Regions from separate parts of the Blastococcus sp. SYSU DS0539 genome, predicted to be linked through region 2. Evidence: riboswitches for the same ligand, from Rfam matches in the RefSeq annotation. Region 2 holds a riboswitch; each other region holds the start of a gene.
The links. A riboswitch is a leader RNA that binds a small molecule or an ion and turns the genes downstream of it on or off. The one in region 2 is predicted to bind cyclic di-AMP.
Positions count from the first base shown of each region.

Region 1: another riboswitch for cyclic di-AMP. It lies ahead of ACI790_RS10155 (NlpC/P60 family protein); the one in region 2 lies ahead of ACI790_RS11550 (LysM peptidoglycan-binding domain-containing protein).
Region 3: another riboswitch for cyclic di-AMP. It lies ahead of ACI790_RS01295 (C40 family peptidase); the one in region 2 lies ahead of ACI790_RS11550 (LysM peptidoglycan-binding domain-containing protein).
Region 4: another riboswitch for cyclic di-AMP. It lies ahead of ACI790_RS09965 (hypothetical protein); the one in region 2 lies ahead of ACI790_RS11550 (LysM peptidoglycan-binding domain-containing protein).

Region 1 covers NZ_JBJHAF010000006.1:207,713-213,161, forward strand. The annotation lists gene cbiQ (cobalt ECF transporter T component CbiQ) at 1-94, shown strand, start outside; gene ACI790_RS10140 (energy-coupling factor ABC transporter ATP-binding protein) at 91-936, shown strand; gene ACI790_RS10145 (cobalamin biosynthesis protein) at 933-1,331, shown strand; gene cobA (uroporphyrinogen-III C-methyltransferase) at 1,328-2,539, shown strand; cyclic di-AMP (ydaO/yuaA leader) riboswitch at 2,686-2,838, shown strand; gene ACI790_RS10155 (NlpC/P60 family protein) at 2,853-4,040, shown strand; gene ACI790_RS10160 (MFS transporter) at 4,129-5,358, shown strand.
Region 2 covers NZ_JBJHAF010000008.1:48,923-54,371, forward strand. The annotation lists gene ACI790_RS11530 (sulfite exporter TauE/SafE family protein) at 1-96, opposite strand, end outside; gene ACI790_RS11535 (DoxX family protein) at 121-480, shown strand; gene ACI790_RS11540 (PIG-L deacetylase family protein) at 574-1,296, shown strand; RNA gene rnpB (RNase P RNA component class A) at 1,326-1,727, shown strand; cyclic di-AMP (ydaO/yuaA leader) riboswitch at 1,990-2,086, shown strand; gene ACI790_RS11550 (LysM peptidoglycan-binding domain-containing protein) at 2,174-2,797, shown strand; gene ACI790_RS11555 (class I SAM-dependent methyltransferase) at 2,888-3,592, opposite strand; gene ACI790_RS11560 (APC family permease) at 3,621-4,901, opposite strand; gene ACI790_RS11565 (prepilin peptidase) at 5,027-5,449, shown strand, end outside.
Region 3 covers NZ_JBJHAF010000001.1:290,820-296,268, reverse strand. The annotation lists gene ACI790_RS01300 (carboxyl transferase domain-containing protein) at 1-2,058, opposite strand, end outside; cyclic di-AMP (ydaO/yuaA leader) riboswitch at 2,429-2,562, shown strand; gene ACI790_RS01295 (C40 family peptidase) at 2,578-3,099, shown strand; gene ACI790_RS01290 (hemerythrin domain-containing protein) at 3,156-3,638, opposite strand; gene ACI790_RS01285 (Rieske 2Fe-2S domain-containing protein) at 3,635-4,573, opposite strand; gene ACI790_RS01280 (SMP-30/gluconolactonase/LRE family protein) at 4,695-5,449, shown strand, end outside.
Region 4 covers NZ_JBJHAF010000006.1:169,958-175,406, reverse strand. The annotation lists gene ACI790_RS09980 (saccharopine dehydrogenase family protein) at 1-8, shown strand, start outside; gene ACI790_RS09975 (DNA-directed RNA polymerase subunit alpha C-terminal domain-containing protein) at 56-652, shown strand; gene ACI790_RS09970 (bifunctional 3'-5' exonuclease/DNA polymerase) at 698-2,362, shown strand; cyclic di-AMP (ydaO/yuaA leader) riboswitch at 2,531-2,678, shown strand; gene ACI790_RS09965 (hypothetical protein) at 2,947-3,834, shown strand; gene ACI790_RS09960 (SDR family oxidoreductase) at 3,889-4,635, opposite strand; gene ACI790_RS09955 (hypothetical protein) at 4,753-5,067, opposite strand; gene ACI790_RS09950 (serine/threonine-protein kinase) at 5,187-5,449, shown strand, end outside.

The DNA of each region.
Region 1 (5,449 bases), on a different contig from region 2:
GCTGCCGGACGCGCGTCCGTCGTCGCGGCCCTTCCTGGCGCTGGGCCTCGCGCTGCCCGTCGCGATCGCGGCGGTCACCCTGGTGGCCCGGTGAGCCACCGCACCCTGGCCGCCTCGGGTCTGGTCGCCGGCTACCCCGGCGCCGCCCCGGTGCTCGACGGCGCGGCGGTGACCGTCCCACCGGGCCTGCGACTGGCGCTGCTGGGCGCCAACGGCTCGGGCAAGACCACGCTGCTGCGCTGCCTGTCCGGAGCGCTCCGGCCGGCCGCCGGCACCGTCACCGTCGATGGCGAGCCGCTGGCGCACACCCGGCGCGGCCTGCGGCTCCACCGGCAGGTGGTCCAGCTGGTGCTGCAGGACCCCGACGACCAGCTGTTCAGCGCCTCGGTCGGCCAGGACGTCTCCTTCGGCCCGCTGAACCTGGGCCTGGCCGAGGACGCCGTCCGGACGCGCGTGGCCGAGGCGCTGGAGCTGCTGGGCGTCGACCACCTGGCCGCCCGGCCGACGCACCAGCTCTCCTACGGCGAGCGGAAGCGGGTGGCGATCGCCGGCGCGGTCGCGATGCGACCGTGCGTCCTGCTGCTCGACGAGCCGACCGCCGGGCTCGACCCGACCGCGGTGGCCGCCACCCTCGCGGCGCTGACCCGCCTGCAGGAGCACCACTCGACCGTGGTGATGAGCACCCACGACGTCGACCTCGCGCTGCGCTGGGCCGACGAGATCGCGGTCGTCGTCGACCGCACCGTCGTCCAGGGCGCCCCCGGTGCGGTCCTCGCCGACGGCGACCTGCTCGGCCGGGCCCGGCTGTCCCGCCCGTGGGCCCTGCGGATCGGCGCGCGGCTGCGCGACCTCGGGCTGCTCCCCGACGGCCCGCTCCCCCGGGACGCCGCCGGGCTGCTCGCCGCGCTCCCCGACCGGCCGGGGGTGCCGACGTGAGGACGGTCGGCGTCGGGCTGACGTCGGGGGTGAGCGCCGCCGAGGTGCTGGCCGCGGTGGACGCCGTCCTCCCGCCGGTCCCCGGTCCGGTGCGGCTGGCCACCGTGGACACCCGGGCGGCCGAGCCGGGCCTGGTGGCGGCCGCCGCCCAGCGCGGCTGGGCGCTCACCGGCCACCCGGCGGCGGACCTGGCCGCGGTGCGGGTGCCGTCCCCGTCGGCAGCCGTCGCGGACCGCGTCGGCACGCCCTCGGTGGCCGAGGCGGCCGCCCTGCTCCGGGGAGGCGTCCTCGTCGTCGGCAAGACGGTGCACGGCCGGGTGACGGTCGCCGTCGCCCGCCCGGCGACGGCGACGCGCTGCCCCGTCCCGACCCCGACCACCGAGGAGGAACCGTGACCACCGATCGCGCCGGCGAGGTGCTGCACCCGGTGGGGCTCCGGCTGGCGGGCCGCCGGGTGGTCGTCGTGGGCGGCGGCGCGGCGGCGCACCGCGGCGTCGCCGGCCTCCTGGCAGCGGGCGCGCTGGTCACCGTCGTCGCCCCCGCGGTCACCCCGGCCCTGGCGTCGCTGGCAGCCACCGGCGCGGTCAACTGGCAGCGGCGGCCCCGGACCGACGGCGACCTCGACGGCGCGTGGTTCGCCCTGGCCGCAACCGGCGATCCCGCGGTGGACGCGGCGGTCGCGGCGGAGGCGGAGCGGGCCCGCGTCTTCTGCACCCGGGCGGACGACCCGGCGTTGGCCAGCGCGGCGCTGCCGCTCGGCGACGGGACGCCACCCGTCCGCTCGCCCGGCCCGGACGGCGGCGCCGGGAGCGTGGTGCTCGTGGGAGGCGGCCCGGGCGACCCCGGGCTGATCACGGTGCGCGGCCGGCAGGCGCTCGCGGAGGCCGACGTCGTGCTGGTCGACCACCTGGCCCCCCGGTCGCTGCTCAGCTCTCTCGCCCCGGGCGCCGAGGTGATCGACGCGTCCAAGCTCCCGCGCGGCCGGTTCATGGCGCAGGAACGGATCAACGCGCTGCTGGTGGAGCACGCGCAGGCCGGCAAGCGGGTGGTGCGGCTCAAGGGCGGCGACCCGTTCGTCTTCGGCCGGGGCATGGAGGAGCTGCAGGCGTGCACGGCCGCCGGCGTGCCGGTCGAGGTCGTCCCCGGCATCACCAGCGCCGTCGCGGTGCCCGCCCTCGCCGGCATCCCGGTCACCCACCGCGGCCTGACCCACGAGTTCGTCGTGGTCTCCGGCCACCTGCCGCCGGGCCACCCGCAGTCGCTGGTCGACTGGCCGGCGCTGGGCCGGCTGCGCGGCACCCTCGTGGTGCTCATGGGCGTGGAGACCGCCCCCGCCATCGCCGCGGCGCTCGTCGAGCACGGCAGGTCCCCGGAGACCCCGGTCGCGGTGGTGGCCGACGGCTCCACCGCCACCCAGCGGTCGTTGCGGACGACGCTCGCCGAGCTGCCCGTGGCGCTGGCCGCCGCCGGCATCCGGCCCCCCGCCGTCTGGGTGGTCGGCGACGTCGTCTCGCTGTCCACGGGGCGGGAGCGGCTGGAGCCGGCCACCGTGATCCCCGCCGCATCCGACGCGATCACGGCGGAAACTGCGGCATGTCGGTAACCGCATGTGAGCATTCGTATGGACTGCCGTGAAAGTTCCGGACGAAGTCGTCCGGGCGGATGGTGGGAGCCGGGTTCGGCACCTAGCGTGAGCTCGTCCGGACGGACCCGTCCGTCGCTCAACCGGTGACAGCCGCCCGGACGCCGCCGAACCACCCGCCGGCACCAGCCGGCACCAGGACCGGGGACCCATCGCAGTCCCGGGGTGAAGCGACCGACGGCCCTCCGGGGGCGCCGGACGCCGGGCGTCTTCCCGCCCGAACCCGTCAGCTAACCCGGTAGGCGGCCGTGGAAGAAAGGAAGACCCGCCGCACATGGCGAGTTCGCTCAGCCCTGCCCACCGCCGGATCACCGGCCGTCGGGCCCTGCTGGCCCTCGTGGCCGCCGGCGGCGTCGCACTGACGCCCCTCCCCGCGTTCGCCACCCCCGAGCGGCCGGCCACCTCCCAGGACGCCGCGCAGCTGATCGCCGAGCGCGCGCACGACCTGGAGGTGCTCACCGAGCGGTTCAACGAGACCCGGGAGCAGCTCAAGGCGACCCAGCAGGCGGCCGACCGCGCGGCCGAGGAGCTCGCCGCCGCGCAGGACGCGCTGGCGGAGGCCCAGGACCGGGTCCGCACCGTGGCGCGCAGCGCCTACACCGGCGACGGGCTCGGCACGCTCGAGGCCATGCTCACCAGCGAGTCGGCCGGCGACCTCGTCGACCGGGTCGGCCTGCTCGACACGATCGCCGAGCACAACAACGGCGTGCTCGGCCAGGCGCGCCGGGCCGGCGAGGACGCCGACCGGGCGCAGGCCTCGGCCGAGCAGGCGGCGAAGGACGCCCAGGCCCACGTCGACCGGGTGACCGCCGAGCGGGCGCGCCTGGACCAGCAGATCGCCGACTACCAGGCCCAGTACGAGCGCCTCACCGAGGAGGAGCAGCGGGCCTCGCGCGCCGCCGCGGAGCGGCACGCCGCCGAGGAGGCCGCCGCGCATGAGGCGGCGGCCCAGGAGCCGGCGGACGCGCAGCAGGCGCCGGCCGCGGCGGCCCCCGCCCCGGCCGCGCCGCGCGCCTCGGCCCCCGCCGCCGCTGCTCCTGCTCCGGCTCCCGCCCCGGCTCCGGCCGCCGCGGCGCCGGCACCCCCGGCGCCGGTGGCCGGCGGGAGCGGTGCGGCCCAGACCGCGGTGAACACGGCCCTGGCCCAGGTGGGCGACCCCTACGTGTGGGCCGCCGCCGGACCGAACGCCTTCGACTGCTCCGGCCTGGTCCAGTACGCCTACGCCGCGGCCGGCATCTCCGTGCCGCACTCGAGCCGGATGCAGTCGACCATGGGCACCCCGGTGTCCCGGTCGGCCCTGCAGCCCGGGGACCTGGTGTTCTTCTACAGCCCGGTCAGCCACGTCGGCATCTACATCGGGAACGGGCAGATGGTGCACGCCGCGACGTCCGGCGTCCCGGTGAAGGTGGCCTCGGTCGACTCGATGGGCGGCTACAACAGCGCCCGGCGGATCGCGGGCTAGTTCTCCCCGGCGCGCGGGGCGGGTGACCGCCCCGCGCGCCGCCGCCTGCCCGGGGGCTCCCCGGCCGGGCGTGCGACCATCGCGTTCCGTGCGGGTCGGGACACGGGGAGAGCTTCCCCGCGAGGTCAGGGTCCTGGCGGTCATCGCCTTCGTCGTGGCGCTGGGCTTCGGCATCGTCGCGCCGGCCATCCCGCTCTTCGCCCGCTCCTTCGGCGTCGGGACCACGGCGGTCGGGCTGGCGGTGAGCGCCTTCGCGTTCTTCCGGTTCGTCTCCGCCTTCAGCGGCGGCACGCTGGTCGAGCGGTTCGGCGAGCGGCTGGTGCTCGCCGCCGGTCTGGTCATCGTCGCCGTCTCCACCGGTGCGGCGGGGCTGGCCGGCTCCTTCCCGCTGTTCCTCGGGCTGCGCGCGGCCGGCGGCGTCGGCAGCGCCATGTTCACCGTGGCCGCCCTCTCCCTGCTGCTGCGCGTCGCCCCGCCGTCGCACCGGGGCCGGGCGGCCGCCACCTGGCAGGGCGGCTTCATCCTGGGCGGCATCGCCGGGCCCGCGGCCGGCGGGCTGCTGGCCGAGCTCTCGCCCCGGCTGCCGTTCTTCCTCTACGCCGGGTTCCTGCTCGTGGCCGGCGGCGTCGGCGTGCTCATGCTGCGCTCGGCCGAGCCGGACCCGGCGGCCCCCGAGGCGGGGGACGTCGCCTCCCCCGACCTCGCCGCCGGGCCGATGCCCCTGAGCACGGCGCTGCGCTCGCGGGTGTACCTCGCCGCGCTCGTGGCGAACTTCGGCGTCGGCTGGGTGCTGTTCGGCGTCCGCAACTCGCTGGTGCCGCTGTACGTCACCGAGGAGCTCGGCCGGACCGTCGCCTGGGCGGGCGCCGGCCTGCTGGTCGGGTCGGTGGCCCAGGCGCTGGGCCTGCTGCGGTCCGGCCGGCTGGTGGACGGCTGGGGACGGCGGCCGTCGCTGGTCGTCGGCGCCGCACTGGCCACCGCCGCCATGGCGGTGCTCGTCCTGCCGCCGGTGATCTGGGCCTTCCTGCTCTCGATGGCGGTCTTCGGGCTGGCCGCCTCGCTGCTGGCCAGCGCCCCGGCCGCGCTCGTCGGCGACATGAGCGCCGGGCGGGGTGGGCGGGTCGTGGCGGTGTTCCAGATGTCGGCCGACCTGGGGGCGATCGCCGGCCCGTTGGTGGCCGGCTGGCTCACCGACGTGGCCTCCTTCCAGGTGGCGTTCGGGGTGAGCACCGCCGTCCTCGCGGCCGGCCTGGTCGGGGGCCTGGTCATGCCGCGCGAGGCGCCCCGCCCCGCCGCGGTCGCGGCGTCGCCGGGCTGACCGGCCCGGGCAGAAACATCGGCTGCCTCCGTGTGGGGGCGGCCGAGCCGGGGAAGGGGCAGACCCGAGCGCGCAGGCGTGCTCGCAGACC
Region 2 (5,449 bases):
CGGGAAGAGGATCAGCGATCCACCGCCGGCGATGGAGTTCACGACGCCGGCCAGGAACGCGACGCCGGCCGCGATGAACAGGTCGGCACCGGACACGACGGGTGACCCTACGGTGAGCCCATGCGGGCAGAGGCGCGAGCACTGGGAATGGCCGCCGGGATGACCGGGGCCGGGGTGTTCCACCTGGTGCGGCCGCAGGTCTACGACTGGATGATCCCGCCGGAGCTGGGACCGGCCCGGCCGTGGGTGATCGGCAGCGGGGTCGTCGAGCTGGCGACCGCGGCGCTGCTCGCGGTGCCCGCGACCCGGCGTGCCGGTGGCTGGGCGGCGGTGGGGCTGCTGGTCGGGGTGCTGCCGGCGCACCTGCAGACCCTTCGGGCCACCCGGCGCTCGCCCGTCGGGCTGACGGTGGCGGCGGCGCGGATCCCCTTCCAGTTGCCGATGCTGCGGGCCGCGCTCCGGGTGGCCCGGGGCGGCTGACCCGCCGTCCTCGCCGGAGAGTCGCCGGCCTCCCGCTGCGTCGCGAGGTCCGCGACCGCAGCGTGCGGTCCGCGGTCGCGGCAGACTCGGGCCATGCCGACAGCTCCGATGCCCGACGACTGGCAGCGCGCCCTGGTCGTCGCCGCCCACCCCGACGACATCGAGTACGGCCTCGCCGCCGCCGTCGCCGTGTGGACGTCGGCGGGCAAGGAGGTGCACTACCTGCTGGCCACCCGGGGCGAGGCGGGGATCGCCGGCATGCCGCCGGCCGAGGCCGGCCCGCTGCGCGAGGAGGAGGAGCGCGCGTCGGCCGCCGTCGTCGGGGTGACCGAGGTGGAGTTCCTGGACCAGCGCGACGGCGTGCTCGTGGCCGGCCCGGAGCTGCGCCGCGAGCTGGCGGCCGGCATCCGGCGGCACCGCCCCGAGCTGGTGGTCACCCTGCACGGCGGGGACAGCTGGACGGCGCCCGGCGTCAGCCCGATCGCGTTGAACTCACCCGACCACCGGGCGCTGACCCGGTCGGTGCTCGACGCGGTCGCCGACGCGGCGAACGAGTGGATCTTCCCGGACCTCGCGGAGGAGCGGTGGACCGGCGTGCAGTACGTGGCGGTCCAGCACATGGGCGGCGAGCCCCCGCACGCGATGGACGTCAGCGGGGGAGTGGCGGCCGCGGTCGCCTCGCTCACCGAGCACCGGCGGTACCTCGAGGCGCTGTCGGACGAGCCGGTCGAGGAGCAGGCGCGGCAGCAGATCGACATGGCGACGCTGACCGAGGACGGCGGCCGCCGGGTGGGCTTCACGCTCTACTGGGGATGACCACCCCCTAGACTCGCGGGCACGACGGACGAGTCGGCTGGGCGGTCGCGTCGGCGGGGGAGATCCCGTCGCCGAGGAACGTCCGGGCTCCACAGGGCAGGGTGGTCGTTAACGGCGACCCGGGGTGACCCGCGGGACAGTGCCACAGAAAACAGACCGCCAGCGCGTGCGCTGGTAAGGGTGAAACGGTGGTGTAAGAGACCACCAGCACGCCGGGTGACCGGCGTGGCTCGGTAAACCCCACCCGGAGCTAGGTCAAGAAGGAACGGCGGTCCGCCGCCGTTTCGCGCAGGCGTTCGAGGGCGGCCCGCCCGAGCCTGCGGGTAGACCGCTGGAGCCTGCCGGCAACGGCAGGCCTAGATGGATGACCGCCCATCGGGAGGCCGCAAGGCGCCCGTGGACAGAACCCGGCGTACAGGCCGACTCGTCCGTCGTCCCCCGGGCAGGCTCGCGGCGCGGATGCCGGCCGGTGGTGCGGCGGCACGCTCACCCGATCGGGTCAAACCGGGCGCTGTGCTTTCGGTTCGTGACTCCGCGTGCGTCCGCGCGGAGGGTCCGCAGAAAGGTCGGGAACGATCTCCTGGGGGGCGTCCGGCCTGCATACCGTTCCTCCCGTCCGCCGATCGGCGGGCCCGGATGGCCGCCCGCCGAACCTGCCCACGGCCACCGGAGGCGTCGACACGACGGGCAGGCGCGGGGGACCCACCGTTCGACGGCCCTCCGGGACCTCGGGGTGAAGCCGCGTCCTGCGGCCGGGCAGCTCTCGCCCGAACCCGACAGCTAACTCCGCAGGCGGCGAGAGGCTCACCACGCCATGCGCATCAGCTCCCGCACCACGGGTCGATCCCGCTCCACCCGCAACCGCGCCGTGAGGGCCGTGGCCTACCCGGCCGTCGTCCTCGCGGCGGCCTCGGCCGTCACCCTGGGGGCCATCGGGCCCGCGGCGGCCCACACCGGCGAGCACACCGTTCGCTCCGGTGACACCCTCAGCCGGCTCGCGGCCGACCACGGCACCACGTGGCGCAGCATCCACGAGGCCAACCTCGACACGATCGGCGCCGACCCGAACGTCCTGCGCGTCGGTCAGGTGCTCACCATCGGCGGCGCCGGCGCGGCGGCTCCCGAGCGCGCCAGCCGATCGGACCGGCCCGTCCCGGCTCCGACCTCGGAGGCCTACGCGCAGTGGGACGCGCACGTCCGCCCCGCCGTCCAGGAGGTCGCCGAGCAGTTCGGCGTCTCGACGGTGCTCACCCGCCCCGGCCACAGCCCCACGGCGGGCCGCGCGGCCGACTTCATGGTCTACGCCGACGCGGCCAAGGGCGACGCCGTTGCCCAGTACGCGATCGACAACGCGGGCCGGTTCGGCGTCGACTACGTGATCTGGCAGCAGCGGATCGCCGGTCCGTGGACGGGCTGGACGTGGCAGGCCATGGAGGACCGCGGCTCGGCCACGGCCAACCACATGGACCACCCGCACGTCGCCTTCGCGCCGGCCGGGTGACCGACCACCGAGCCCACCGCTGACGGCGAGCGCCCCCTGCCCGGGTCCGGGCAGGGGGCGCTCAGCCGTCTCCGCGGGGCTGGCCGGCGGTCAGACGGCGACAGCGGTGACGAAGGTGCAGATGCCCTCGCCCGAATCGGCCCGCAGCCGCACCCCGAGCACCCACAGCAGCGCCATCTCGACCCGGTGGACCAGGCGGCGCGGCCCCGCGAACCAGGTGCTGCCCCCGGTCGTCACCCGGATGTCCCCGAACCCCGCCAGCCGGACGTGCTCGGTCAGCATCCAGTCGGGGAGGATCGAGATGTGGCCGGGCTGGTGGTAGTGCCCCGGTCCGAAGATGAACGGCGCCCCCCGCAGGAACATCTTCAGCCGCGAGTGCGGGTGCGTGATGTTCGGCGTGCTCAGCAGCAGCCGGTCGCCGGGCCGGAGCAGCGACCTGATCGAGCGCAGCACCTGCCGGGGGTTCTCCACGTGCTCCAGCGTCTCCACGCACACGACGAGGTCGAAGGGGCCCCGGGTCTCGTCGGTCCACTCCGGGTGGTCCAGGTCGAGCCGGTGGATCCAGTCGTGCGGCGGGTCGAGGTCGGTCGGCACGACGTCGAAGCCGGCGTCCCGCAGCCGGCAGGCCAGCGCGCCGCACCCGGCACCGACCTCGAGGATCCGGCCGCCCTCGGGCAGCACGCGCCGGGCCAGTTCGACGGCGTACTCGTGCACCCCCGGGGCGGCGTGCACCCCGTGCCCCTGGTAGGACCCCGTCGCAGCGGTGCGGGAGGCGGTGTGCTCGTCGACGGTCACCTTCGGCAGTGTGGGCCACCGGCGGCCACTACGCACGGTGGTCGGCCGCGCCCTCGGCAGGCGAGCGGCGGAGCCGGAGGGCGCGCAGCCCGGCCCCCACGGCGAGGGTCACCGCGCCGGCCACCACCGACGGCCACGGCAGGGTGGCCGCCAGCACCAGGCACCCGGCGACCCCGGCTGCCTGGAGCGCCCGGGGCCAGCGCCGGTGCTCGGCCGGCTGGGTGAAGGCCGCGAGGTTGGCGACGACGTAGTACAGCAGCACGCCGAACGACGAGAACCCGATCACCGCGCGCAGGTCGACCGTCAGCACGAGCACGCAGACCACCGCCCCGAGCGCCACCTCCGCCCGGTGCGGCACCCGGTGCCGCGGGTGCACCGCGGCCAGCGGGCGGGGGAGGTCTCCGGTCCGCGCCATCGCCAGGGTCGTCCGGCCCACCCCGGCGACCAGCCCCAGCAGCGCCCCGAGCGCGGCGGCGGCCGCCCCGATCGGGACGACCGGCGAGGCCCAGTCCCAGCTCCCGGCGGCGACGGCGTCGGCGAGCGGGGTCGCCGTGCCGGCGATCCCGGCGGGCCCGAGGACGAACAGCAGCGTGACCGCGACGGAGGCGTAGACGGCGACGGCGATGCCCAGCGCGACGGGGATGGCGCGGGGGATGGTGCGGGCCGGCTCCCGGACCTCCTCGCCCATCGTGGCGATCCGGGCGTAGCCGGCGAAGGCGAAGAAGAGCAGCCCGGCGGACTGCAGGACCCCGTACCAGCCGTACGGTCCGTCGGCCCAGCCGGTGAGCCGGGCCGGGTCCGCGGTGCCGGCGGCCAGCGCGGCGAGGACCGCCACGGCGAGCGCGGCCAGCACGACGGCGACCACGACGCGGGTGAGCCTGGCCGTCCGCGTCACCCCGTGGTAGTTGACCGCCACGAGCGCGACGACGGCGGCGACCGCCACCGGGCGCTCCCAGGGCTGCGGAACGGCGTACGCGGCGAAGGTCAGCGCCATGGCCGCGCAACTGGCGGTCTTGCCCACGACGAACGCCCAGCCGGCGAGGAACCCCCACCACGGCCCCAGCCGCTCCCGGCCGTAGAGGTAGCTGCCGCCGGCCTGCGGGTACTGCGCGGCCAGCTGCGCGGAGGCGGTCGCGTTGCAGTAGGCCACCACCGCCGCCAGGGCCAGGCCGATCAGCAGCCCGGCTCCGGCGGCGCGGGCCGCCGGGGTGAAGGCGGCGAAGATCCCGGCGCCGATCATCGAGCCCAGCCCGATGACGACGGCGTCGGTGGTGCCCAGCCGGCGGGCGAGCCCGGGGCCGGTGCTCACCGGAGCCCGCGATCGCAGCGCACGCCGGCGACCCTAAGGGGTGGGGAGGAGCCCGGAGTGGCGCGGCGGTGCAGGGCGCCGCGCCGGCGCCGTGTCATCGTGGCCGGCATGGGAGCAGTGCGCCGGTGAGCGGTACCGCCGTCGCCCTCGTGGCGGCCATCGCCGGGATCCCGGTCGGCCACCTGGTGAACCGGGCCGCCGGCCGCTTCCCGTGGCCGGCGGAGGTCCGGGTGCGGGACCTGGTCGGCCCCGGACCTGTCGCGGTCCGGCCCCCGGTGCTCGAGCTCGTCGGTGCGGTCCTGTTCGGCCTGGTGGGCCTGCGCTTCGGCGCGGTGGCCGAGCTGCCGGCCTTCCTCTTCCTGGCCGGTGCCGGTCTGCTGCTCGCCCTCGTCGATCTGCAGCACCGGCTGCTGCCCAACCGCGTCGTCGTCCCCTCCGTCGTCGTCGGCGTCGCGCTCCTGGTCATCCCGGCGGCGGTGGAGGGGAACTGGCCCGCGTTGCTGCGCGCGGTCATGGGCTCGGGGGTGCTCTTCGCGGCCTTCCTAGTC
Region 3 (5,449 bases), on a different contig from region 2:
GAGCACGACGGGCAGCCGGCGCTGCTCGGCCAGCTCGAACAGCCGGTCCTTCTTCAGGTGGCCGCGCATGCCCTGGGTGCCGGCGAGCACGGTGTAGTCGTAGGAGACGACGACCGCCGCACTGTTCTCGCGGCCGACCAGGTCGCCGTTGACGTCGGCCAGCCCGCCGACGACGCCGTCGGCGGGGGTGCGCTCCTGGAGCTCCTCGCGGCTGCGGCGGCGCTCCTGGGCGGCGAAGACCAGCGGCCCGTACTCGAGGAAGCTGCCCGGGTCGACGAGGTCGGCGAGGTTCTCCCGGGCGGTGCGCCGGCCCTGGGCGTGCCGCTTGGCGACCGCCTCGGTGCGGTGGGCGTCCAAACCGATCTCGTGGCGGCGGCGGACCTCGGCGAGGTCGGGGCGGTCGGCGTCGAGGTCCAGCTCGCGGAGCTGCTCCTCCTCGCCGGATGCGGCGTGCTCGACGTCGGCGAGCAGCTGCCCCTCGCGGACGGTCTCGCCGACGCGCACCGCGACCCGCCGGACGGTGCCCCCGGCCGGCAGCGCGACGACGTGCTCCATCTTCATCGCCTCGAGCACGACGACCGCTCCGCCGGGCTCGACCGTCGCGCCGGGCCCGGCCTCGATCGCGACGACCGTGCCGGGGACGGGAGCGCGGAGCCCCTGCTGCCCGCCGGCCTCCTCGATGGGCGCCGTGGCGGCCGGCGCGAGCTCGGCGAGGTGGTCGTCGACGAACGTGGTGGTGGCCCCGGTGACCTCGGGGTGGGTGAGCAGCGCCCGCAGGAAGCCGGTGTTGGTGGCGACGCCGCGGACCTCGACCTCGGCCAGTGCGCGGTGCAGGTGCGCCAGCGCCTCGACGAGCCCGCCGAGCCGCTCGTGCACGACCACCTTGGCGAGCAGCGGGTCGTAGCGCGGGCTGACCTCGGTGCCCGGCCGGGCGGCGGTGTCGACGCGCACGCCGGGGCCGCCGGGCAGGGTGAGCGACCCGATCGTGCCCGCGGAGGGGACGACGGCGCCGTCGGCGGTCAGTGTCTCGGCGTTGACCCGGGCCTGGACGGCGCACCCGACGGCGCGGGGCGGGCCGTCGGCGAGCCCGAGGTCGGCGAGGGTGGCGCCGGCCGCGACGCGCAGCTGCAACCGCACCAGGTCCAGGCCCAGAACCTCCTCGGTGACGGTGTGCTCCACCTGCAGGCGCGGGTTGCACTCGAGGAAGACGAACCGCCCGGGGTCGCCGGCCGGGACGAGGAACTCGACGGTGGCCAGCCCGCGGAGGCCGACGTGCCGGGCGAGCGCCGCCGCGGCGTCGTGCAGCTGCTTCCGGACCGCACCGGGCAGGTTCGGCGCCGGGGCGATCTCGACGACCTTCTGCCGGCGGCGCTGCAGCGAGCAGTCCCGGTCCCCGAGGACGACGACGTCGGCGCCGGCGTCGCCGAGCACCTGGACCTCGACGTGCCGGGCGCCCTCGACCAGTTCCTCGGCGAGCAGCGCATCGGTGCCGAAGGCGACGCGGGCCTCGTCGGCGACCTGCGCGAAGGCGGCGGTGACGTCGTCGCCCCGGCGGAGGATTCGGGTGGCCCGGCCGCCGCCGCCGAACCGCGCCTTGAGCATCACCGCGCCGGTGGCGTCGAGCAGGCCGGCGACCCTCTCGGTCGTGGCGTCGCTGGTGCCCCGCGGAACCGGGACGCCGGCGGCCTCGGCGGCCTCGCGGGCGAGCACCTTGTCGCCGAGCGTCGCCAGGACGGCGGCGCCGGGGCCGACGACGGTCAGCCTCCCGCCGGCGTCCTCGGCGGCCCGCGGCAGCGCCGGGTCCTCGGAGAGGAAGCCGTAGCCGGGGTGGATCAGCTCGCAGCCGGCGGCGCGGGCGGCCTGCGCGACCGCCGCGGCGTCGAGGTGCGCGGCGGGGCCGCTGCCGGGGAGGAGGTGCGTCTCATCGGCGGCGGCGAGGTGCGGGGCGCCGGGCTCGTCGGCGGCCGTGACGGCGACCGACGTCATCCCCTCCGCGGCCGCCGCGCGGGCGATGCGGACGGCGATCTCGCCGCGGTTGGCGATCAGCAGACGGGCCACCCGGCGATGCTCGCACGCGGTTCCGACGGGTCGCGGCGACGGTCACCAGGCCGGTCGCCGGGGATCCGGATCGCACGCGATCGTGGACGGAGAGTGCAGGCATGCCGCGAACCGCGAAGTAAGCGGGTGATCGCGCGGTGTGAGGATCGGCCGGAGCACAGCCGGACGCCATACCGGGATCAGCCGAGGTCCGCTCGCGAGTCGCGGTTCCGGCCGGGCTCCGTCGTCCTCCCGCCGGAGCCGCGCAGACGCCGTGCGGCCCGCTTTGTGACCTTTCCGTGACATGCCTAGCGTCGTCGCCGGTCCGCCCGGGCTCCCGTCGTCACCACCCCCGGTGACACCCGCGCGGACACCGCCGAACCGGGCGTCGGAGCACATCCCGCCGCCTGGACCGGGGACCCACCGCAGCACTGGGGTGAAGCGCGTCCGGCATGCCCGGGAGCGCCGGGCGAGTTCCCCGCCCGAACCCGTCAGCTAACCCGGTAGGCGGTTGTCGGAGAACAGGAGAACCCGTCGTCCATGACGACTACTCGCACGTCCTCGATCACCCGCCGGTCCCTCCGCGGGGCGGCGCTCGCCCTCGTCACCGGAGCGGGCATCGCCCTCTCCCCGCTGCCCGCTGCCGCCGCCGGCGCGGGTGACACCGGCGGTGCGGTCACCGTGACCGTCGCCCCGGTCGCCGCACCGACGCACGCCGCCCAGGTCGCGGTGGAGACCGCGCTCGCCCAGCAGGGCAAGCCCTACGTCTGGGGCGGCACCGGCCCCGGCGGTTACGACTGCTCGGGTCTGACCTGGTCGGCCTACCAGGCCGCGGGCGTGGAGATCCCGCGGACCTCGCGGGTCCAGGCGACGGCGGGCGTCCACGTCGACCGGGCGAACCTGCAGCCCGGTGACCTGATCTTCTTCTACGACCCGGTGGGCCACGTCGGCATGTACATCGGCGACGGGCTGATGGTGCACTCGTCGACCTTCGGCCAGCCGGTGGCGGTCGTCCCGGTCGACTCGATGTGGGGCTACAACACCGCCCGCCGCGTCGTCTGATCCCGGCTGCGGACGGTGCCCGGTCGTGCGCGCACGACCGGGCACCGTCCGCACCGCTATCGGGAGCGGAGGGTCGCCCGCTTCAGCCGCACCATGAGCCGCATGCCGCCGGACTCGGCCAGCTCCTGCTGCCGCGCGCGCAGCTGATCGCCGAGCTGCTCGAGGCGCTCCTCGCCGAGGGCGTGCGACTGGGGGAACATCCGCTGCTCCTCCTCCATCGTGTGGTGGCGCACCGTCTTCTCCAGCATGCGCACCTCGGTGGCGAACTCCGGATCGGTGACGTCCATCCGCATGACGGTGGCGACCTGGTCGTCGATCTGCCGGTGCTCGGCGTGCGCGAGGGCCAGCAGCGGGGAGACGTCGGGGACGGCGGGGTAGAACAGCTCGTCCTCGATCTGGGCGTGGATCTCGATCTCGCGGAGGAAGCGGTCGCGGAGCTCCTCGCGCCGGTCGACGTCCGCAGCGGGGCTCTCCGCCAGCTCGCGGAGCAGCCCGCGCAGCACGTCGTGGTGCGCGATCAGGACCTCGTCGGCCTTCATCGGGATGCCTCCTCGGCCGTGGTGATCGCCGTCGGGCTGCGCCACCGGGCCCGCCGCCGGACCTCGACCGCGCCGTCGCGGACGCGGGTGTCGTAGCAGGGCAGCGGTGCGGTGGACGGGCCCTGGGCCGGGGACCCGGTGTCGAGGTCGAACCGGGAGCCGTGCCACGGGCAGACGAGCTCGTCGCGGTGCAGCCAGCCCTCCCCCAGCGGGCCACCCATGTGCGGGCAGCGCCCGCCGACCGCGCGGACCGCGCCGTCGGTGCGGACCAGCACCACCGGGACGCCATCGGCGTCGACGGCGAACGGCTCGCCGTCCGGGAGGTCGGCGAGCCGCGCGACCTGGGTGAACGTGCGCGGCGATCGGCTGCCTCCGGCGTGGTCGACGCCGAGCCGGTGCCGGTAGGAGAGGACGCCGCCGAGGTAGCCGCTGGCCAGGACGACGGTGTAGCCGGCGGCGGCGGTCACCCGGGCCCGCACCGCGCGGCCGCGGCCGCGGTCGGCGAACGACCAGGCGTAGAGCGCCAGCGCGGTGCTGTTGAGGGCCGCGTGCACCAGGCCGACGCGGCGGGCCTCGTCGTGGGCGTGCTGCCAGTCGGTCAGCCCGGTCGCGGCGGCGCCCACCGCACCCGCGATCCCCACTCCGACGACCGTGCGCGCCGCCTGCCCGGCGCCCGGCCCGCCGCGGCCGGTCGCGTCGAGCCCGTCGAGCAGCGCCGCCGCGCTCCAGGACCCGATCGGCACGGCGACGAGGAACGGGTGCACCGGATGCCCCAGCCAGACGCCGTGCAGGAGGTCCTGCAGCGGGCGGGCGTACCGGCCGGCGAGCAGGAATGTCAGCGAGATCCCGTGCTCGACCTGGTAGCCGGGCGCATCGAGCATCTGCCACCGCCCGACGGCGCCGACCGCGCGCTCGAGGACGCTCCGGACGCTCATCGGTGCGCGTCTTCCGTCGCCATGCCCCGAGCCGTGCCCAGCCCTCGGGACGGGAAACCCGAGGTCGCGACGTCGCCGTCCGTCTCGTCGGCGGGCACGGAGAGGCATAGCGTGCCGCTCCATGGCTGATCGAGAGTTCCGGACGGTGCTGGAGGGCGGCTCCTACTTCGAGGGGCCGCGGTGGCGCGACGGGCAGTGGTGGGTGTCGGACTTCTACCGGCACACCGTGAGCCGGGTGCCGGCCGAGGGCGGCGCGGAGACCGTCGTCCTGGAGGTGGAGAACCAGCCGTCGGGGCTGGGCTGGCTGCCGGACGGCTCGCTGCTCGTGGTGTCGATGAAGGACCACCGGCTGCTGCGGGTCACCGACGGCGAGGTGTCGACGCACGCCGACCTCTCCGACGTGTGCACCGGCCTTCTCAACGACATGGTGGTCGACGCGTCCGGCCGGGCGTTCGTGGGCGACTTCGGCTTCGACCTGATGGGCGGCGGGGCGCCGGCCCCGGCGTCCCTCAAGCGGGTCGACCCGGACGGCACGGTCACCGTGGTGGCCGAGGGGCTGCGTTTCCCGAACGGCTCGGTGATCACCCCGGACGGCGCGACGCTGATCGTCGGTGAGACGTGGGGCAACCGCTTCTCCGCCTTCGCGATCGGCCCGGACGGCTCGCTGGGCGAGCAGCGGGTGTGGGCGTCCCTCGGTGCGGAGCCGGTGGGCGACTCGGTCGAGGAGCTGATGGGGCAGGTCGTCGTCGCCCCGGACGGCTGCACCCTGGACGCCGACGGGCACGTCTGGGTCGCCGACGGCTTCGGTTCGCGGGTGCTGCGCATCGCACCCGGCGGGACGATCGTGGCGGAGATCGCCGCGCCGGCCGGGATGGG
Region 4 (5,449 bases), on a different contig from region 2:
CGCGCTGAGCAGCGGCGTCGGCGGCCCCGGACCGGCGTGGCTAGGGTTGGCGAACATGCCGATCAGCTCGCCGGACGACCCCGTGGCCACCATCGAGGGCCTCGGCCTGCCCGGGCGCGCCGTGACCGCGTTGACCCGCGCCGGGATCACCGACGTCGCGGCGCTGGCCGCGCTCACCCGGCGCGAGCTGAGCGCGATCGCCGGACTGGGCCCGGGCATGGTCGCCGCCATCCGGGCCGTCGTCCCCGAACCGCCCACGCGCCTGCCCGGGGCGGGCGGCCCGGGCACCCCCGCCGCCGCCCCGGCTGCGGCCGACGCGGGGTCCGCGTCGGCCGAGGAGGAGTCCCCGGCCGCCCCGAGCATCCCGTCGTTCGACTCGCTGCGCGGCCCGCGCCGGCGGTCGGCGGTCGACCTCCTGCTGCCGGACGCACCGGCCCCGGAGACCGGGTCTCCGGAGGTGCCGTCCCCGGGGACAGGGTCGCCCCGGCCGTCGCCGAGCCGCCCGCCGTCCGCACGGCCGGCGCCCGCCGCACCGGCCGGCCCGGCGCCCGTGCGGCCGCCCGACTACGCCGATCTCCTCCGGCTGGGAGTGCACGTCGCCCGGGCCGTCCTCACCGCGCCGGCCCGCTGCCTGCGCCGGCTGCTCGGCTAGGGCCCGTTCCCGGGCGGCGTCGGTGACGTCGGCCAGACTGCGGGGGTGCAGCTGGTCGCGCTCCGGCGCCGCGGGTCCGCGGTGGAGGCCGCGGCGCTCGCCGCCGACGGGGCGACGGCGGCGGTCACCCGCGTCGCGGCCGACGACCTCCCCGCGCTGGTCGGGGAGCGGGAGGCCGCAGCCGAGCCCGTCCGCTGGGTGTGGGACGACACCACGCGCTGGTACCCGGCGCTCCTGGCGGCCGGGGTGCGGGTGGAGCGCTGCACCGACCTGCGGCTGACCCACGCCATCCTGCGGCGGACCCCGTTCGCCGACCAGGAGCTGCTCGCCGGTCCGGACACCGCCGGCTGGGACGCGCTGCAGCCGGTCGCCGCGGCCGACCCGGCGCTCTTCCCGCCCGCCGACCCGGCCGACCTGCTCGACCCAGCGGCGGAGCACCGGCGGCAGCAGGCGGCCCTGGCCGCCTCGCCGCAGCGGAACCGGCTCGCGCTGCTGCTGGCCGCGGAGTCCTCCGGTGCCCTGGTGGCCGCCGAGATGACGCACACCGGTCTCCCCTGGCGGGCCGACGTGCACGAGCGCCTGCTGACCGGGCTGCTCGGGCCGCGCCCGGTGGCCGGTGGGCGCCCGGCGGTGCTCGAGCGGCTGCTGGTGGAGATCCGCGCGGCGCTGGGCGCCCCCGGGCTCAACCCCGACTCGCCCGCCGAGCTGCTGCGGGCGCTCCAGCGGGCCGGTCTCCCGGTGGCCGACACCCGCTCGTGGACCCTGGAGCAGGTGGACCACGCGGCCGTCCCGTTCCTGCTCGAGTACAAGAAGCTGATGCGACTGCTCACCGCCAACGGCTGGAGCTGGCTGGAGACCTGGGCCCGGGCGGGGCGGTTCCGCTCATCCTTCCTGCCCGGCGGGGTCGTCACCGGGCGGTGGGCGTCGAACGGCGGGGGCGCGCTGTCGGTGCCCACGGTCATCCGCCCGGCGGCGGTGGCGGACGACGGCTGGCGGTTCGTCGTCGCGGACGTGGCCCAGCTGGAGCCCCGGGTGCTCGCCGGGATGAGCGCCGACACCGCGATGGCCGAGGCGGCCCGCGCCACAGACCTCTACGAGGGCATGGTCGCCGGCGGGGCGGTGGCCACCCGGGCGGAGGCCAAGCTCGGCATCCTGGGGGCGATGTACGGCGGCACCCGCGGCGAGAGCGGCCGGATGATGCCCCGGCTGGCCCGCCGCTACCCGCGCGCCATCGGGCTGGTCGAGGAAGCCGCCCGGGCGGGGGAGCGGGGCGAGGTGGTGCACACCCTGCTGGGCAGGGGATCGCCGCCGCCCAGCGGGGCGTGGGCGCAGCGCGCGGTGGACCTCGGCGAGCCCGCGGAGCAGCCGGGCTCGCGGGAGGAGCGCGACCGGGCCCGCCGCGCCTGGGGTCGGTTCACCCGCAACTTCGTGGTCCAGGGCACCGGCGCGGAGTGGGCGCTGTGCTGGCTGGCCGACCTGCGCAACCGGCTGTGGCGGCTGGGCGGCGACGGTCCGCTGGAGAGGCGGCCACACCTGGCGTTCTTCCTGCACGACGAGGCCGTCGTCCACGCCCCCGAGGAGCTCGCCGACGACGTGGTGGAGGCGGTGCGGGCCGCGGCGTCGACCGCCGGGCGCCTGCTGTTCGGCACCTTTCCGGTCGACTTCCCGCTCGACGTCGCCGTCGTCCGGTCGTGGGCGGACGCCGGCTGACCCGGCACGGCCGCTACACCGCCGACGGGCCGGCGGCCGGTCTGCGACACACCTCACGCACGGGAAATAACCCGCAGCCGTTTGTCACGTATGCATAACGGCGGCTACCGTGGCCAGGTCCGCCCGGTCGCCACGTCCCCATCCGGGGAGTTCGGTCGGACGCCGCCGAGTCGCCCGCTGCCATCGTGCCGCGGGTGAGCCGGGGACCCACCGCAGCACTGGGGTGAATCGCGCGCCGAGCACGTCGCGGCGCGGGTAGGGCGACTTCCACGCCCGAATCCGTCAGCTAACCCGGTAGGCGGCAACGGAAGAAACGGAGAGCCGCCGCATGGCGCGCCCTTGCACCGCCGCACGTCCTGGCGCCACCCGGCACCGCCGCATCCGGGTCGGCCCGCGGACCTGATCGTCCGCGCACCCGGCGTCCGGCCTGCCGGCCCCCACCTCCGAGCACTTCCCGCTCGACCGGCTCCTCGCCGTCTCCCGGTGGTCCGTCCGGCCGGCCCGACGCCCGCGCCCTGCTGCCCGCATCCCGTCGCGGCCCGCTCTCCGGCCGGCCGCGTGACCCCCTCGGAGCACCGCCACCCATGAACCCCCGCACCACCACCTCCGGCCGCCGCCGGCCGCCCACGGCCGTCCGCCGCCCCGCCCTGTACCTGGGCGTCGCCGCCGCCGGCGCGGTTCTGGTCAACGCCCTCGTCGGTGTGAACCCGGCCGCGCAGGCCGAGGCCGATCCGCCGCAGTCGGTCAGCGTCGCCCAGGAACTGGGGCTCAGCGCCCAGTCCGGTCCGATCGACGTGACCGAAGACCTGGCGCCGCTGCAGGACCTCGCCGCCAGCCGCAGCACCCGCGACGCCGAGCAGGCCGCGGCCCAGCAGGCCCAGGCCGCCGCCGACCAGGCCGAGCTCGACCGGCAGCAGGCCGAGGCGGAGGCCGCCGCCCGCGCCGAGGCCGAGGCGAAGGCCAAGGCGGAGGAGGAGGCCGCGGCAGCCGCCGCCGCCGCCGCCGCCGCCGCGGCAGCCGCCGCCGCGCCCGCAGCCCCCGCGGCCGCGAGCCCGCGCCAGCAGGCCCCGGCCGCCGCCTCTGCCGCCGCCTCGGTGGCCGGCTCGGCGGTCGCGCGCATCAGCAACACCGCCGGGAGCCACCGCCCGCAGGTGCAGGCCGCGGCCGACGCCGTGGTCAGCAACGTGCCCGGCGCGGCCGGCATCACCCTCGGCGGTACCCGCCCCAGCGCGGCCGACCCGGGTGGCCACCCGTCCGGCCTGGCGCTCGACTACATGGTCATGTCCAACGCGGCACTCGGGGACGCGATCGTCGCCTACCACCGGGCGCACTGGGCCGAGCTCGGCGTGGACTACCTGATCTGGCAGCAGCGGATGCTGTCGTCACCGGGTGGCTCCTGGCAGGCGATGGAGAACCGCGGGAGCGCCACGGCCAACCACTACGACCACGTGCACGTCAACTACCAGGGCTGACCGCCGGTGCCCCGGGCCCCGTCGGGCCCGGGGCCGGGTGGGTCCCGGACGTCGTCAGGTCAGCCTCCGGACGACCGAGAGTGGCAGCACCCGCATGGCCAGGCCGATCGGCACCCAGGGCCAGGCAGGCACGTAGGCGCTCCGCCGCCGGGCCTCGATCGCCGCGACCATGGCGCGCACGCCGGTCGGGGTGTCGACCATGAACCGGGTCCGCTGCTGCACGTGCTGGTTCATCTCCGAGCGGATGTAGCCGGGGTGGACGACCGACACGTCCAGGCCGGGGATGCGCTCCGAGCGCAGCCCCTCGGCGATCGAGGCGACGCCGGCCTTGGTGGCGGCGTAGGTCGTCATGGACCTCCGCATGCCGCGCAGCGCCGACATCGACGAGATCAGCACCAGGTGCCCGTGCTGCTGGCGGCGGAAGATCTCCAGGGCCGCCTCGATCTGCGCGAGCGCGCCGACGAAGTTGGTCATGGCGGTCTCGCGGTTGACGTCGGCCCGGCCGGTGCCCAGGGGGGCGCCCTTACCGAGGCCGGCGTTCACGACGACCCGGTCGATCGTGCCGAACGACCCGGCGAACCGGGCGAAGACGGCCGGGACCGCCGCGGCGTCGGTGACGTCGAGCGCCGCCGTCTCCACCCGTCGGCCGGTGGCCGAGCGGATCTCGGCGGCCAGGTCGTCGAGGCGGTCCGTGCGCCGGGCGCACAGGGCCAGGTCGTACCCCAGCCCCGCGAACTGGCGGGCCATCTCCTCGCCCAGGCCGGAGCTCGCGCCGGTGACGAGGACGGTGCCGGTGCTCACGCGGTGGTCCGCGTGAAGTCGTCGCGCGCCTGCCCGGCGCGGTGGAGGGGGAGGTCGATCATGCTCGGACGGTACGAGAGCCCGGTGCCCTCCTCCCGACCGGCTCCGCCCGCCCGGTCAGTCGGGCCCCGTGGAGAGCGAGGAGCCGGCCAGCGCGGGCGACCGGAGCAGCGGCAGCGGGGAGCCCGTCCGCGCCACGGCGGCGTCGAGGTGGTCGGCCAGCAGCTGCCGGCCCGCGGGCGACAGGCCGGTCACCGATCCGGCGTCGACTGCGTCGATCCGCACCGGTTCCCGTCCGTAGCGGGTGAGGAACGCGTCGACGACGGCGTCGTCGACCTCCCCGGCGAGGCACAGCACCCGGCCGCCGGCGGTGTTCAGCAGCCGGACCACGCCGCGGACCTGCGGGAACGGTCGGGAGGGGGGTGGCTGCACCGGTCCAGTGTGCCTTCCCGGCGACAGCGGGGTTCAGGTCGGGCCCGAACGGGCACTCACGAGAGGTACGGGACGACGGCGGGGACGACCTCGCGGGCATCAGCACGAGGGGACCGGGAGTGACCACGGCCGAGACCAGCCGGCAGATCCTCGGCGACCGCTACGAGCTGCGCGACCTGATCGCCGTCGGTGGGATGGGCGAGGTCTGGCGCGCGCGCGACGTGCTGCTCGACCGCCCGGTGGCCGTCAAGATCCTGCGCAGCGAGTACGCCGACGACTCGGTGTTCGTGGCCCGGTTCCGCACGGAGGCCCGGAACGCCGCCAGCCTGAGCCACCCCAACATCGCCGCCGTCCTGGACTACGGGGAATCGACGGCCGAGCG